DNA from 3 places in the Ensifer sp. R1-3 genome. Region 2 is predicted to be linked to each of the others. Evidence: riboswitches for the same ligand, from Rfam matches in the RefSeq annotation. Region 2 holds a riboswitch; each other region holds the start of a gene.
The links. Region 2 has a riboswitch for cobalamin ahead of M1D43_RS17370 (ABC transporter substrate-binding protein). Riboswitches for the same ligand answer to the same signal wherever they lie in the genome.
Positions count from the first base shown of each region.

Region 1: linked by a shared signal. The riboswitch ahead of M1D43_RS19830 (energy-coupling factor ABC transporter permease) and the one ahead of M1D43_RS17370 (ABC transporter substrate-binding protein) in region 2 are both predicted to bind cobalamin.
Region 3: linked by a shared signal. The riboswitch ahead of M1D43_RS09255 (aromatic ring-hydroxylating oxygenase subunit alpha) and the one ahead of M1D43_RS17370 (ABC transporter substrate-binding protein) in region 2 are both predicted to bind cobalamin.

Region 1 is NZ_CP096516.1:519,736-523,114, forward strand. It holds gene M1D43_RS19825 (DUF1643 domain-containing protein) at 325-834, opposite strand; cobalamin riboswitch at 1,254-1,468, shown strand; gene M1D43_RS19830 (energy-coupling factor ABC transporter permease) at 1,516-2,196, shown strand; gene M1D43_RS19835 (hypothetical protein) at 2,401-2,622, opposite strand; gene M1D43_RS19840 (hypothetical protein) at 3,013-3,144, shown strand; gene M1D43_RS19845 (YbaN family protein) at 3,246-3,379, opposite strand, start outside.
Region 2 is NZ_CP096516.1:14,472-17,850, reverse strand. It holds gene M1D43_RS17375 (FecCD family ABC transporter permease) at 1-254, opposite strand, end outside; gene M1D43_RS17370 (ABC transporter substrate-binding protein) at 251-1,336, opposite strand; cobalamin riboswitch at 1,505-1,734, opposite strand; gene M1D43_RS17365 (DUF1850 domain-containing protein) at 1,901-2,275, opposite strand; gene M1D43_RS17360 (TRAP transporter permease) at 2,272-3,379, opposite strand, start outside.
Region 3 is NZ_CP096515.1:1,911,832-1,915,210, forward strand. It holds gene M1D43_RS09255 (aromatic ring-hydroxylating oxygenase subunit alpha) at 1-932, opposite strand, end outside; cobalamin riboswitch at 1,047-1,249, opposite strand; gene M1D43_RS09260 (DUF6656 family protein) at 1,570-2,163, shown strand; gene M1D43_RS09265 (L-threonylcarbamoyladenylate synthase) at 2,229-3,203, shown strand; gene M1D43_RS09270 (FAD-binding oxidoreductase) at 3,251-3,379, shown strand, end outside.

The DNA.
Region 1 (3,379 bases), 510 kb from region 2:
TCGTCGCCAGACCATGGCGGAAGTCGCGGAATCGGAAATTCTCGACCTTGGCCTTCGCTCTGATGCGCTCCACCGCGTCTCGAGGCCTATAATGATGCCTTCTTCGATCCTTCCCATCTACCTTGTATGACTCTTACCCGATCGGGGCCGGGCCGCCTGGTATGTGATATGTGAAGACGAATTCCGGATGGTGCCCGCACAGGGGCAGCAGAATATCGCGCGCAGTGCCGGTGATGGCCGTCTTGACCACGCGGCCGCCTTCCCCGGCGCCGCGGCGGACATCCGGGCGCGAGGTTTTCCCAGCGGTAGTTGAGGGGGAGGTGGTCATCGCGCGAAATATTCCTTCGGTTGCGTGGACGCAGCCACATAGAGCGGGTGTACGGGATGACCGTCTGCCGTCAGTTTGAGAGCCGCTGGGTTGAAGAACGCAAGCCTCTCCGCGACTTCGCGTCCACGATCATGAAGTGTGCCATGTGTTCCCCACGCACATATGATCTTACGTGCGCTTTGCGCGATCGAGAGCAAGTGCCTGTCGTTATCTGGGCCGATCGGGTCAGGGTGGTCGTAAAGGGCCTTCGGATCGGTGGAGCGAAGTGCAAAGAGGTTACCAACAATCAAGCCGCCGTGGCCCCAAGCCCTCGCGAAGCCGATGCACCGGCGAATCGTCGGGTCATCTTGGCAGGCGTCCGCTATGGGCGGGTTCAGCATGAGGAAGGCGACCTTGGCCTTCTCCGAATCCCATTGCCGCTCGAGACGGTAACGGTAGGCACCGCATCTTGAGATAGTAGCCGAAGCCTTCACCTCGGTTGGAAATACATCGAGCGTGTCGCCCATCACTCAGCCTCTTCCGCCCCGGACAGCAGCCTCTGCCGACGCCATGCGCTCGTGAACGATCTCGCCGGTCGGATGCAGGATCTGGCCCAACAACGCCGCATGGAAAGATAGAATACCAGTCTCGACCGCCGTCACCGGCCTTTGCGTCATTCGCGGAGGATCAACCAAACGGCGATTTGCCCTTTCCAGGGGAAGCCGCTCGTGTCCGACCCTGGTCTTTCGCATCTTGTTTGAAGATGGGTTCTCGCGCAACCAGGCCACAATACTCCGGGGCGTTGGCCTCTGGTTCGGCCGCGGTATTCGAGTTGGGTGATGACCTTGCCCTCGGCAAATCTTCGATCGGCGCGAACTTCGAGCAGCCGAAGGCCTGAATGGTCTTGTGGATAGAACATTTTCCGTTGTTTTCTGGCCAGCGTGAGCATACCAGATCATGTGATGGTTCCGCCCGACTGAAGAACGGCGGATGAAAAGGGAACACGGTGAGGACGACCCATCAGGGGCTAAAACCGTGGCTGCCCCCGCAACTGTGAGCGGCGAGCAAAGTCCAAGGATGCCATTGGCCGTGAATCGGCTGATAAGGCGGACAAAGCTACGACCCGCAAGCCAGGAGACCTGCCATCACCTTGGGCGACACGCCTCAACAACTGCCACGCCGCACGGTGGGTGCGGAAAGGAGAGCACATGCATATCGAACCAGGCGTCGTCGATGGCGCAAAGATTATATTGAGTTATGCCACTGCCGCAGGGGCTCTCGGGCTCACCGCCAAGTTGGCGGCTGACAGTATTCGCAACGACGGTGGTGCCGGTGCGCTCGTGTTACGCAGTGTCGTGACAACGGCTTTGGTCTTCTGCTTTTTCGAAGTTCTGCCGCACCATCCTGCTGGTGTCTCGGAAGTCCATCTTATCCTGGGTTCAACCCTTCTTCTCTTGTTCGGAGCAGGCGCCGCTGCGGTTGGCCTTGCGGCTGGTCTGCTTCTTCAAGGGCTTTTCTTTGCGCCGTTCGATTTGCCACAATATGGGATGAACGTAACTACGTTGCTGGTGCCCCTTTGGGCAACCAGTCTGCTCGCCGCGCGGATTATTCCGTCTCGGACCGCATACGTGGAATTGAAATATAGGCAAACTTTGGCGCTCTCCACGACCTATCAGGGCGGTATTGTTGCATGGGTTGCCTTCTGGGCACTTTATGGCCACGGCTTCAGCGTCGAAAATCTCGCGGCCGTGGGTTCGTTCGGCGCTGCCTACATGAGCGTCATTCTGCTGGAGCCGCTGATCGACTTGGGTGTTCTCGCCGGTGCAAAGGCGCTTGATCGCTACAGTCGTGGTCCCATGTTCAATATCAGACTGCATCAGGCGGCGTGATTATGAACACGCCCAGTGCATGGGTATGGGGGCGATAATCTGAGGCGTAAGCGGAATTGATCTCGCTTTCGCCGTTCCCAATTCTCCAGCAGTAAGCGGCATTCGAAGCGGATCGGAAGAGGGCGAGAGCCCAGCGGGACGAAGAATATGTCGCGTCGGAGCTGCGGCGGATCAGCCTTCAATGCCACCGCAGCTCTGTTTGTGTCAGGCCGTCTCGCTGTCCGAGGCACGGGGGTTCCGCCGTCGCGTCTTCACCATCATTGTCGTCCGGCCACCAGTCGTGCCAATCGTCGCCCACGCCCTCTCCGCCTGACCACCGTCGAGCCGGGAAGTTAGCATCTGGAGCGGCTTGTCCTGCCCAATTCCGCTTTGCGGCGTCACATACGCGGCGATGTCCTTCTGGCAGTCCCAGATCAGCCTCTTCATCTTCTGTTTGTCGGCATGGGTGGGATCTCCTCGGGGGTCAACACATGACCGCTCGCGACGTTCCGATCCTGCCGCTACGAGCGACTTGTTCCAAAATACCCTGCCGCAATGGTGCTGCATCGCCCATCACTTTGAGGGTCAGGAATTGTTTCAGCAAGTTATTATGGGATTCTGGGCGTCCTAGCATTTCGTTCGATGTGCGCCCATCCGCGCTTGGGTCGCCGCGAAAAAATGCGAGGGAGCGCAGTTTGTGGCTCTCGTTCGTGTTATTCGCAATCGAACAGGCGTGTGCCGCGAACGGCAGGCGCTGGAAATTCCCTAAATACCTAGGGTTGCCGCGGCGCCTCCGAAACGCATTTATGCCTCGGGCGCGTATACCAGGAGGTAATAATGGACGTCGAATTGCTGACCGGTCTAGGTGTTGCGGCCTTCATCCTCGCCATATCAGTGTTAGTCGGGCAGGAAGTTGGACTTGCAACGAACGTCCTTGAAACGCAAGCGACTGTAACCTCGAAGCATTGAGAGCCATCCCTCAGAGAGCGCTACGGCACTCGCACCTATTGCGCATGCATTGCCGGCAAAGGGACGTGTCGAAACAAGGAGCGGCGCGCGTGCTGCTTTTCTCATGGTTTGTTTGGCGGTTCTGGACGGGACACGATGAAGGCACCGCAGGTGAACATGATACCGGTAACCACGAGCAAAGCGATTGCCGGTGGTTCGAACGCAACCCACAAATAGATGAGTGCCAAACTCATCA
Region 2 (3,379 bases):
GCCCCGCAGGAAGCGGCCACGACCGCACGGCTCAGCCGGTAGCTCCAGATGATGCCCTCGTCGATCGGTGCCAGCGGGTAGCCGGCGTTCCACAGCCGGTTCGCCACCGTCTGCGCAACGGTCTTGAACGGGATCGCCGTTTCGCCGATCGCAGCGCCCATCCAGAGTGCTGCGAAGAGGATGACGAGCGCGGCGAGAGCCGCGCCGACGCGTCCCGTCCCCGTTCGCCCGGCCAGGGTCAGCACGCGGCTCACTTGCCCAACCCACCCTTGGAGGCCAGCCCCGCCTTGGAGGCCAGCCCCGCCTTGGAGGCAAGTCCGGCCTCGGCGATGGCATCCGCCAGCGCTTCGATGCCTTCGATCGTGCGGATCGTCGGGTTCATCGCCTGCGCATCCATGGCGAACACATAGCCTTTGGCGACTGCCGGCATGAGGCTCGCCACGGGATCGGTCTTCAGGAATTCGAGTTTGGCGTCGAGGCTGTCGAGCGGGTAACGTCGACGTTCCATGGAGCCGGCCACGATCATGGTCGGCTCGGCTTTGGCGATGGTCTCCCAGCCGACCGTCGGCCATTCGTCTTCTGTGTCGATGATGTTTTCGATCCCGAGCGCCGCCATTATGTAGCCGGGTGCGCCATTCCTGCCGGCGACATAGGGGTCGGCATCGGCAGCGCTGGAGAACCAGAAGACGGCCGAGAGCTTGTCCCCGGCCGAGGCGACCTTGGCGCGCGCCGCCTCTTCTCGGCTTTTCAGCTCGGCGACGACCTTCTCGCCCTTATCCTGAACATTGTAGATATGCGCCAGCTCGCGAATTTCCCGGTAGACGAGGTCCATGGTGAAGACCTGCCGTCGCACGCCGTCGCTCGCCGCCGAGTTCTCCTTGCCGGTGCAATCCGAAGGCGATGTGTAGACCGGAATGCCGAGCTCCTCGAACTGCTCCGGCCTCGCGACCACGCCTTCCGGGCCGACCTGCCACTGAAACTGCACCGCCACCATGTCCGGCTTCTTGGCAAGTACGCTTTCGAAGCTCGGATCGTTGTCTGCCAGGCGTTCGACCTTGGCGTTGACCTCCTCGTAACCTTCAAGGACGGGGCCGACCCAGAGGGCGGTGCCGGCGACCTTATCCGCAAGGCCGAGCAGATAGAGGATCTCGGTGCTGCTCTGGCCGATCGAGACGGTGCGCGTCGGCGTCTTGTCAAAGGTGATCTGCCGTCCGCAATTCTCGAGTGTCAGCGGATAGGTCGTCTCGGCAGCGTAGACGGGATGGCCAAGAGCCGCTGCGCCGATGGAAAAAGTAATGAGACCCGCAATGAGCGGTCGTTTCAGAAAGCTGTTCATGAATAGTCCCCGAGTGTGAGGCCGCTAGGCGGCCGTGATGGTCAGCCTGCCGATCGGGTTCGATCGGACGAGTGACGGCTGGACCTCGGGGAAACTGATGAAAGTGTGCGCCGCGAGGCGCGAAAGACGGTCATGGCTTGCTCCTGTTCCGGGCATCCCCGCCCGTGACGTTGGATCGATTTGACGGCAGGTCTCCTGGCTCACGGACAGAGTCGCTCATCTGCCTTCCCGCGCAACGCGCGCAGTGGCTGGCGCCTTGGCGCCACAAGGATGAACGACGATCCGCTTACAGTTGCGGGGGCAGCCACGGTTTTGGTCCCTCTTGGGTCGTCCCCACCGTGTTCCCTATTAATCCCCTCCACCTCACGGGTAGGGGAACCGTCCGGCTCAGTTAATGTGGAACGCAGCCCCCGGTCAAGGTGAAACGCGACGCCGCGCCTTGCATCGGGCTTCAATATGTTATGTTATTACACTCGTCAACAGAAAGTTATGTAATACCATTTCATTCCCGCGCCGGACCGTTCCGATTAGCCTTCACCGGCACCGCTAGGTCAGCATCGGCCACTATGGCTTTAGGCCATCACATGGCCGCAGGATGATGGGTTCCCGGCTTTGCGCCGCGAGTTCGCGGCAGCCGCCGGCATCGCAAAGCGTCCAGCCGGAGACGGTCGCGCCGGAGGCGGCCAGGACGAGTTCGGGAAGCGGCGGCAGGTCGGGCGTCCAGACCCACCAGCGGCCCTGACGACGCGCATTCTCTCCCGGTTCCATTCCCGCACCCGAGCCCTGCACGCGCGCCTCCTCAAGAACGAGACCCTCTGCCGTAACGGCCCAACGCTCCTGCCATTCGGTCTTCTCGACCGAATGGGTCCAGCCGAGGGTGAAGACACCCGCAGCAACGGCGACAACCTTGCCGCCGATGATGCAGGCAAGCGCGCTCATGCCGGTTCCACCGTCTGCCGGCCAGCCTGGCGGGCGCGCCGCCAGATCAAGAAGGCGAAGACCGCGGAGAGTGCGAAGCCGACCTCATCGGTGATCGGCAGCGCCGCCAGCAGCGTGAAGGCGGCCGCGGCCGCGAGCACCCGCTCGAGAACCCCGAGCCGGACGGCGGCGAAGCCCACCACGGCGGCACCCCAGAGCGCGATCGCCAGGCCGGTCTTGACGACAATATAGGCGACGGCAGCCGGATAGCCCACGATTGCGGCCATCGCGCCCCCATCCTGCAGCATCAGCGCCGGCGAATAAACGGCCATGAACGGGATGACGAAACCGGCCGCCGCCACCTTGATCGCCTGGATCGAGATCTTCAGCCCGCTTTCCCGCGCGATCGGTGCCGCCGCGAAGCAGGCAAGCGCCACCGGCGGCGTCAGATCGGCAAGAATGCCGAAATAGAAGACGAACATGTGGCTGACGATAAGCGGCACGCCGAGTTCCAAAAGCGCGGGCCCGGCGATCGACGAGGTGATGATGTAGTTCGGGATCGTTGGTATGCCCATGCCGAGCACGAGGCAGGTGACCATCGTCAGGAGCAACGACAGAAACAGGCTCTTGCCGCCGACCGAGACGATGAATTGCCCGAAGGTATTGGCCGCTCCGGTCAGCGTCATCGTGCCGATGATCACGCCGACGAGCGCGCAGGCGATCGCCACCGGAAGGGCCGTCTTCGCCCCTTCGGCAAGCGCATCGCGGCATATCACCAGGGTCTCCCGGCCACCCTTCAGGAACGCGTTGCCGGCAATCAGCAGCGCCAGCGCTGCGATGATCACGCCGATGCCGAACTGGAAGAAGGCGGCCGCCACGAGGCCGAGGCCGACCCAGAAGATGATGCGTATGACACCGGCGGGAAGGCCGAGCGCAAGCGAACTGCCGAGGATCAGAAGGCCGGTGAAGGCGAGGCCGACCGTGCCGGCGAAAAGCGGCGTGTAGCCGGAGAACAGCAGCCAGACGAGCGCGGCGAGCGGCAGGATCAGATGCCACTGTTCGAGGATTGCCGCCCTGGCCGAGGGCAGTTGGTCCTTGGGCAGGCCGAGCAGCCCGTGCTTGCCG
Region 3 (3,379 bases), on a different replicon from region 2:
TGGTCGCCGAGAATGTGGTTCCAGGTCGTCGGATAATGGAAGAGGAGCAGCGTCCCGATGCCATCGGCGTCTACGCCGATGGAGAGTTGCTTGCGGACAGCCTTCTGTCCGGACATCGTATAGCTCTCGGCGCCGTTGATCAGCGGCATTCTCGTCATGCGGAACTGGCCCGTGGGCGCGATCTTGAAGGCGCTCGGAAGGCCCGCCGCCTCGCATTTCTGCCAGTGGGCGCCGATTTCCGGATCGTTCATCGCCCCCTGGACACCGGTTACGGTCGGCGCTTCCGGATAGGTACGGCAGAGTTCCGGATGATTGGCGGCGCAGTGGTAACACTCGCGATTGTTCTCCCAGACCAGCTTCCAATTGCCCTTCTCGACGATGGTGCTTTCGAAGGCGACCTTCGTTTCCCCCAGGCGATGCGGCGCGAGATAGGCCGCGACCGTCTCGCGGAACGGCCGGAAGTCCATCGGGTGTTCGGCAAGACTGATGAAGATGTAACCGCCGACGGTCTCGCAGTGGATCGGCTTCAGACTGTGCTCGGCCGGGTCGAAGCCCTCGGGCATCTGCCGCGCGAAGAGCAGGCGGCCGTCGAGTTCGTAAGTCCACTGGTGGTAGGGACAGACGAGTTTGGCGGATGAGCCTTTGTGCTGCGTGCAGACGCGCGAGCCGCGATGGCGGCACGAATTGTGCAGTGCCCGGACCGCGCCCTGCCTGTCTCGAACGATAACGACCGGGTAATCGCCGACCTGCACCGTGAAATAGTTCCCCGGCCGCGGGACTTCGCAATCATGGCCGATGAACAGCCAATCCTTGTACCAGATCTGCTCCAGGTCCTGACGGTAATAATCGGGATCGACGTAGAAGGCGCGGTCGAGGCTGTAGCCTTCGCGACGGGTCTTCAGCTTGCGCAGCATTTCGGTCTGAATTTCCATGCCCTTGTCCTCGTTTTTCCGCCGTTTCGGAGAGGCAGGACTGGAACCCGCGCCGGCCGCGTGGACCCGCAACGCAATTGGCTCCGATCCGGCTGCCCGCCGCAACCAGCTACGGTCTATTTCTGCTTCAAGGCTGGTTTCCGGGCTCTGGAGCCGTCCGCAAGGGACCTGCCCGGCGCCTTCCCGGACGCGGTGTCCAGTGGCCTTCTGCCGTGGCTGTTCGCTCCACCACCGTTGCGGGGGCAGCGCCGGGATTTGACCGGCTTCCCAATTCTCCGCCCTCCCTTCGAGGCGGCACCTTGAGTGTCCTCATCTAAGCCTGAGGACCGGCCCGGCAACTGCCAATAGACGACATCCGATTCCAGAAAGACGACAGCCAGGCGCGACACAATCGGCACGAAGGCATGCAATATTATCCATAACAAACAAGGAAGTAGATGAATCCCTGCGCAGCTGGCGGATTTTTCGGCAGCGCCGTTCATGGCGCGAAGGCGAGTGGCCATTCTGCGACACGGCCCGCCAACACAAGGGTCTGATCGATGCCGGCCCGGACATACCGGGACCAATTCGTTAACTGAGATGATTTAACGTTCGCCGCGATCAACCCGCTTGCGGACAGGATGGCGCGACGACGCCCATGGCAAAACTCCGATATTACGACGCTGCCGACAAGGCGGCCGCGCCGCCGAAAGCCAAGGCTCACACCGAGTTCCTGCGGACCGGCCGGATCGATAGACGCCGGTGGATGCCGAACGAGCGTCAGTATCTGAGTTATGCCGAGGTGGCGCAGCAGACGGCGCGGAAGCTGACGACAGCGGGCGAGACGACCCACAGGCGAATCAACGGGTTTCATGCCTCGATCCAGTTCCCGAAGATGGTTTTCCATCGCACGCTCCCCAGCAGTCCGCATCTCGGCTATTGCCACGTGACCGCCGCGAATACCTGCCTCGCCAACGGGCATGAGATCACCTGGTCCTTTTATTTCGCGAACTTCTTCTGCGAGCTCGGGAACGAGACCCATTTCTTCGACCGTATCCAGCCGGGCTACTCGCGCATGTATTTCGCCGTCGCGATCGAGCCCGACGCCGGCGAGGAACGGATCGTCGTCAACCGCAACGTGCGCGGCAACGGGCTGATTTTCCGGACGCAGGATCCGAAGGTGGCGCTGAAGAACGTGCTGATGCTCGGCGCACGCGACGAAGCCTTGCGCCGGATCGTTCGCAGCCTTTGACAAAGAAAATCGTTCTGTTTTTGCGGTCGCTCCGTTAAGGAAGCGACGGAAAGGATCAGAACGCCATGGCCGAAATCATCGACACGCGCATCGAACCTGAGCGGGCAATCGAGAAAGCCTGCGCGGTTCTTTCGGACGGCGAACCGGTCGCGATCCCGACGGAGACCGTATACGGCCTTGCCGCCGATGCCACGACCCCCGATGCGATCAGCCGCATCTATGAGATGAAGGGGCGGCCGCGGTTCAATCCGCTGATTTGCCACGTCTGCGATCTGGCGATGGCAGAGGCGCATGTGACCTTCGATCCGGTTTCGAGACGTCTGGCCGAGGCCTTCTGGCCCGGCCCCCTCACGCTGATCCTGCCGCAGCGGCGGGAGAGCACCGTGCACACGCTCGCATCCGCCGGTCTCGATACGCTCGGAATTCGCATGCCCGACGGCTTCTCGCGCCGGGTGATCGCCCGGTTCGGGCGGCCTTTGGCAGCGCCGAGCGCCAACACCTCGGGCAAGATCAGCCCCACCAGTGCGGCCCATGTGCAGGCGGATCTCGGTTCCAGGCTGAAGCTCATCCTCGACGCGGGGCCGGCCGCGATCGGCCTGGAATCGACCATCGTCAAGGTCGAGAACGGAAGGTTGCGGCTGCTGAGGCCCGGGGGGCTCGACGCGGCAGAGATCGAAGCGCTGACCGGGCTCGCCATCGAGCGCCCGGAGGCCGCCGGCGCTGTCATCGAGGCGCCCGGCATGCTCGCCTCGCATTACGCTCCCGGTGCCGCTGTGCGGCTCGATGCCGATGAGGTCCGGAAGGGAGAAGCCCTGATCCGCTTCGGCGGAGAGGCGCTTCCCGGTGAAGCCGATGCCGCGATCGTCCTGGATCTCAGTCCGGGCGGCAGCCTGCGGGAAGCCGCCGCCAATCTTTTCGACTATATGAAAAAAGCGGATGCCAGCGGCGCCGCGACCATCGCTTTCGGCCCGATCCCGAGCGAGGGGCTCGGCGAGGCGATAATCGACCGGCTGCAGCGCGCGGCCGCGCCGCGGGGCTGATGGCCATCGGCACGCTTGAAGCAACCACGTTGATCCGAGGCAGGGCCATGACCACCGTACTTCCTTCTCCCGAACTCATCGCCTCCTTCGTCGATATCGTCGGGCCTGGCAATGCCCTCACCGCACCCGCCGACACGGCACCCTACCTCGTCGAGTCCCGCGGGCTCTACCGCGGC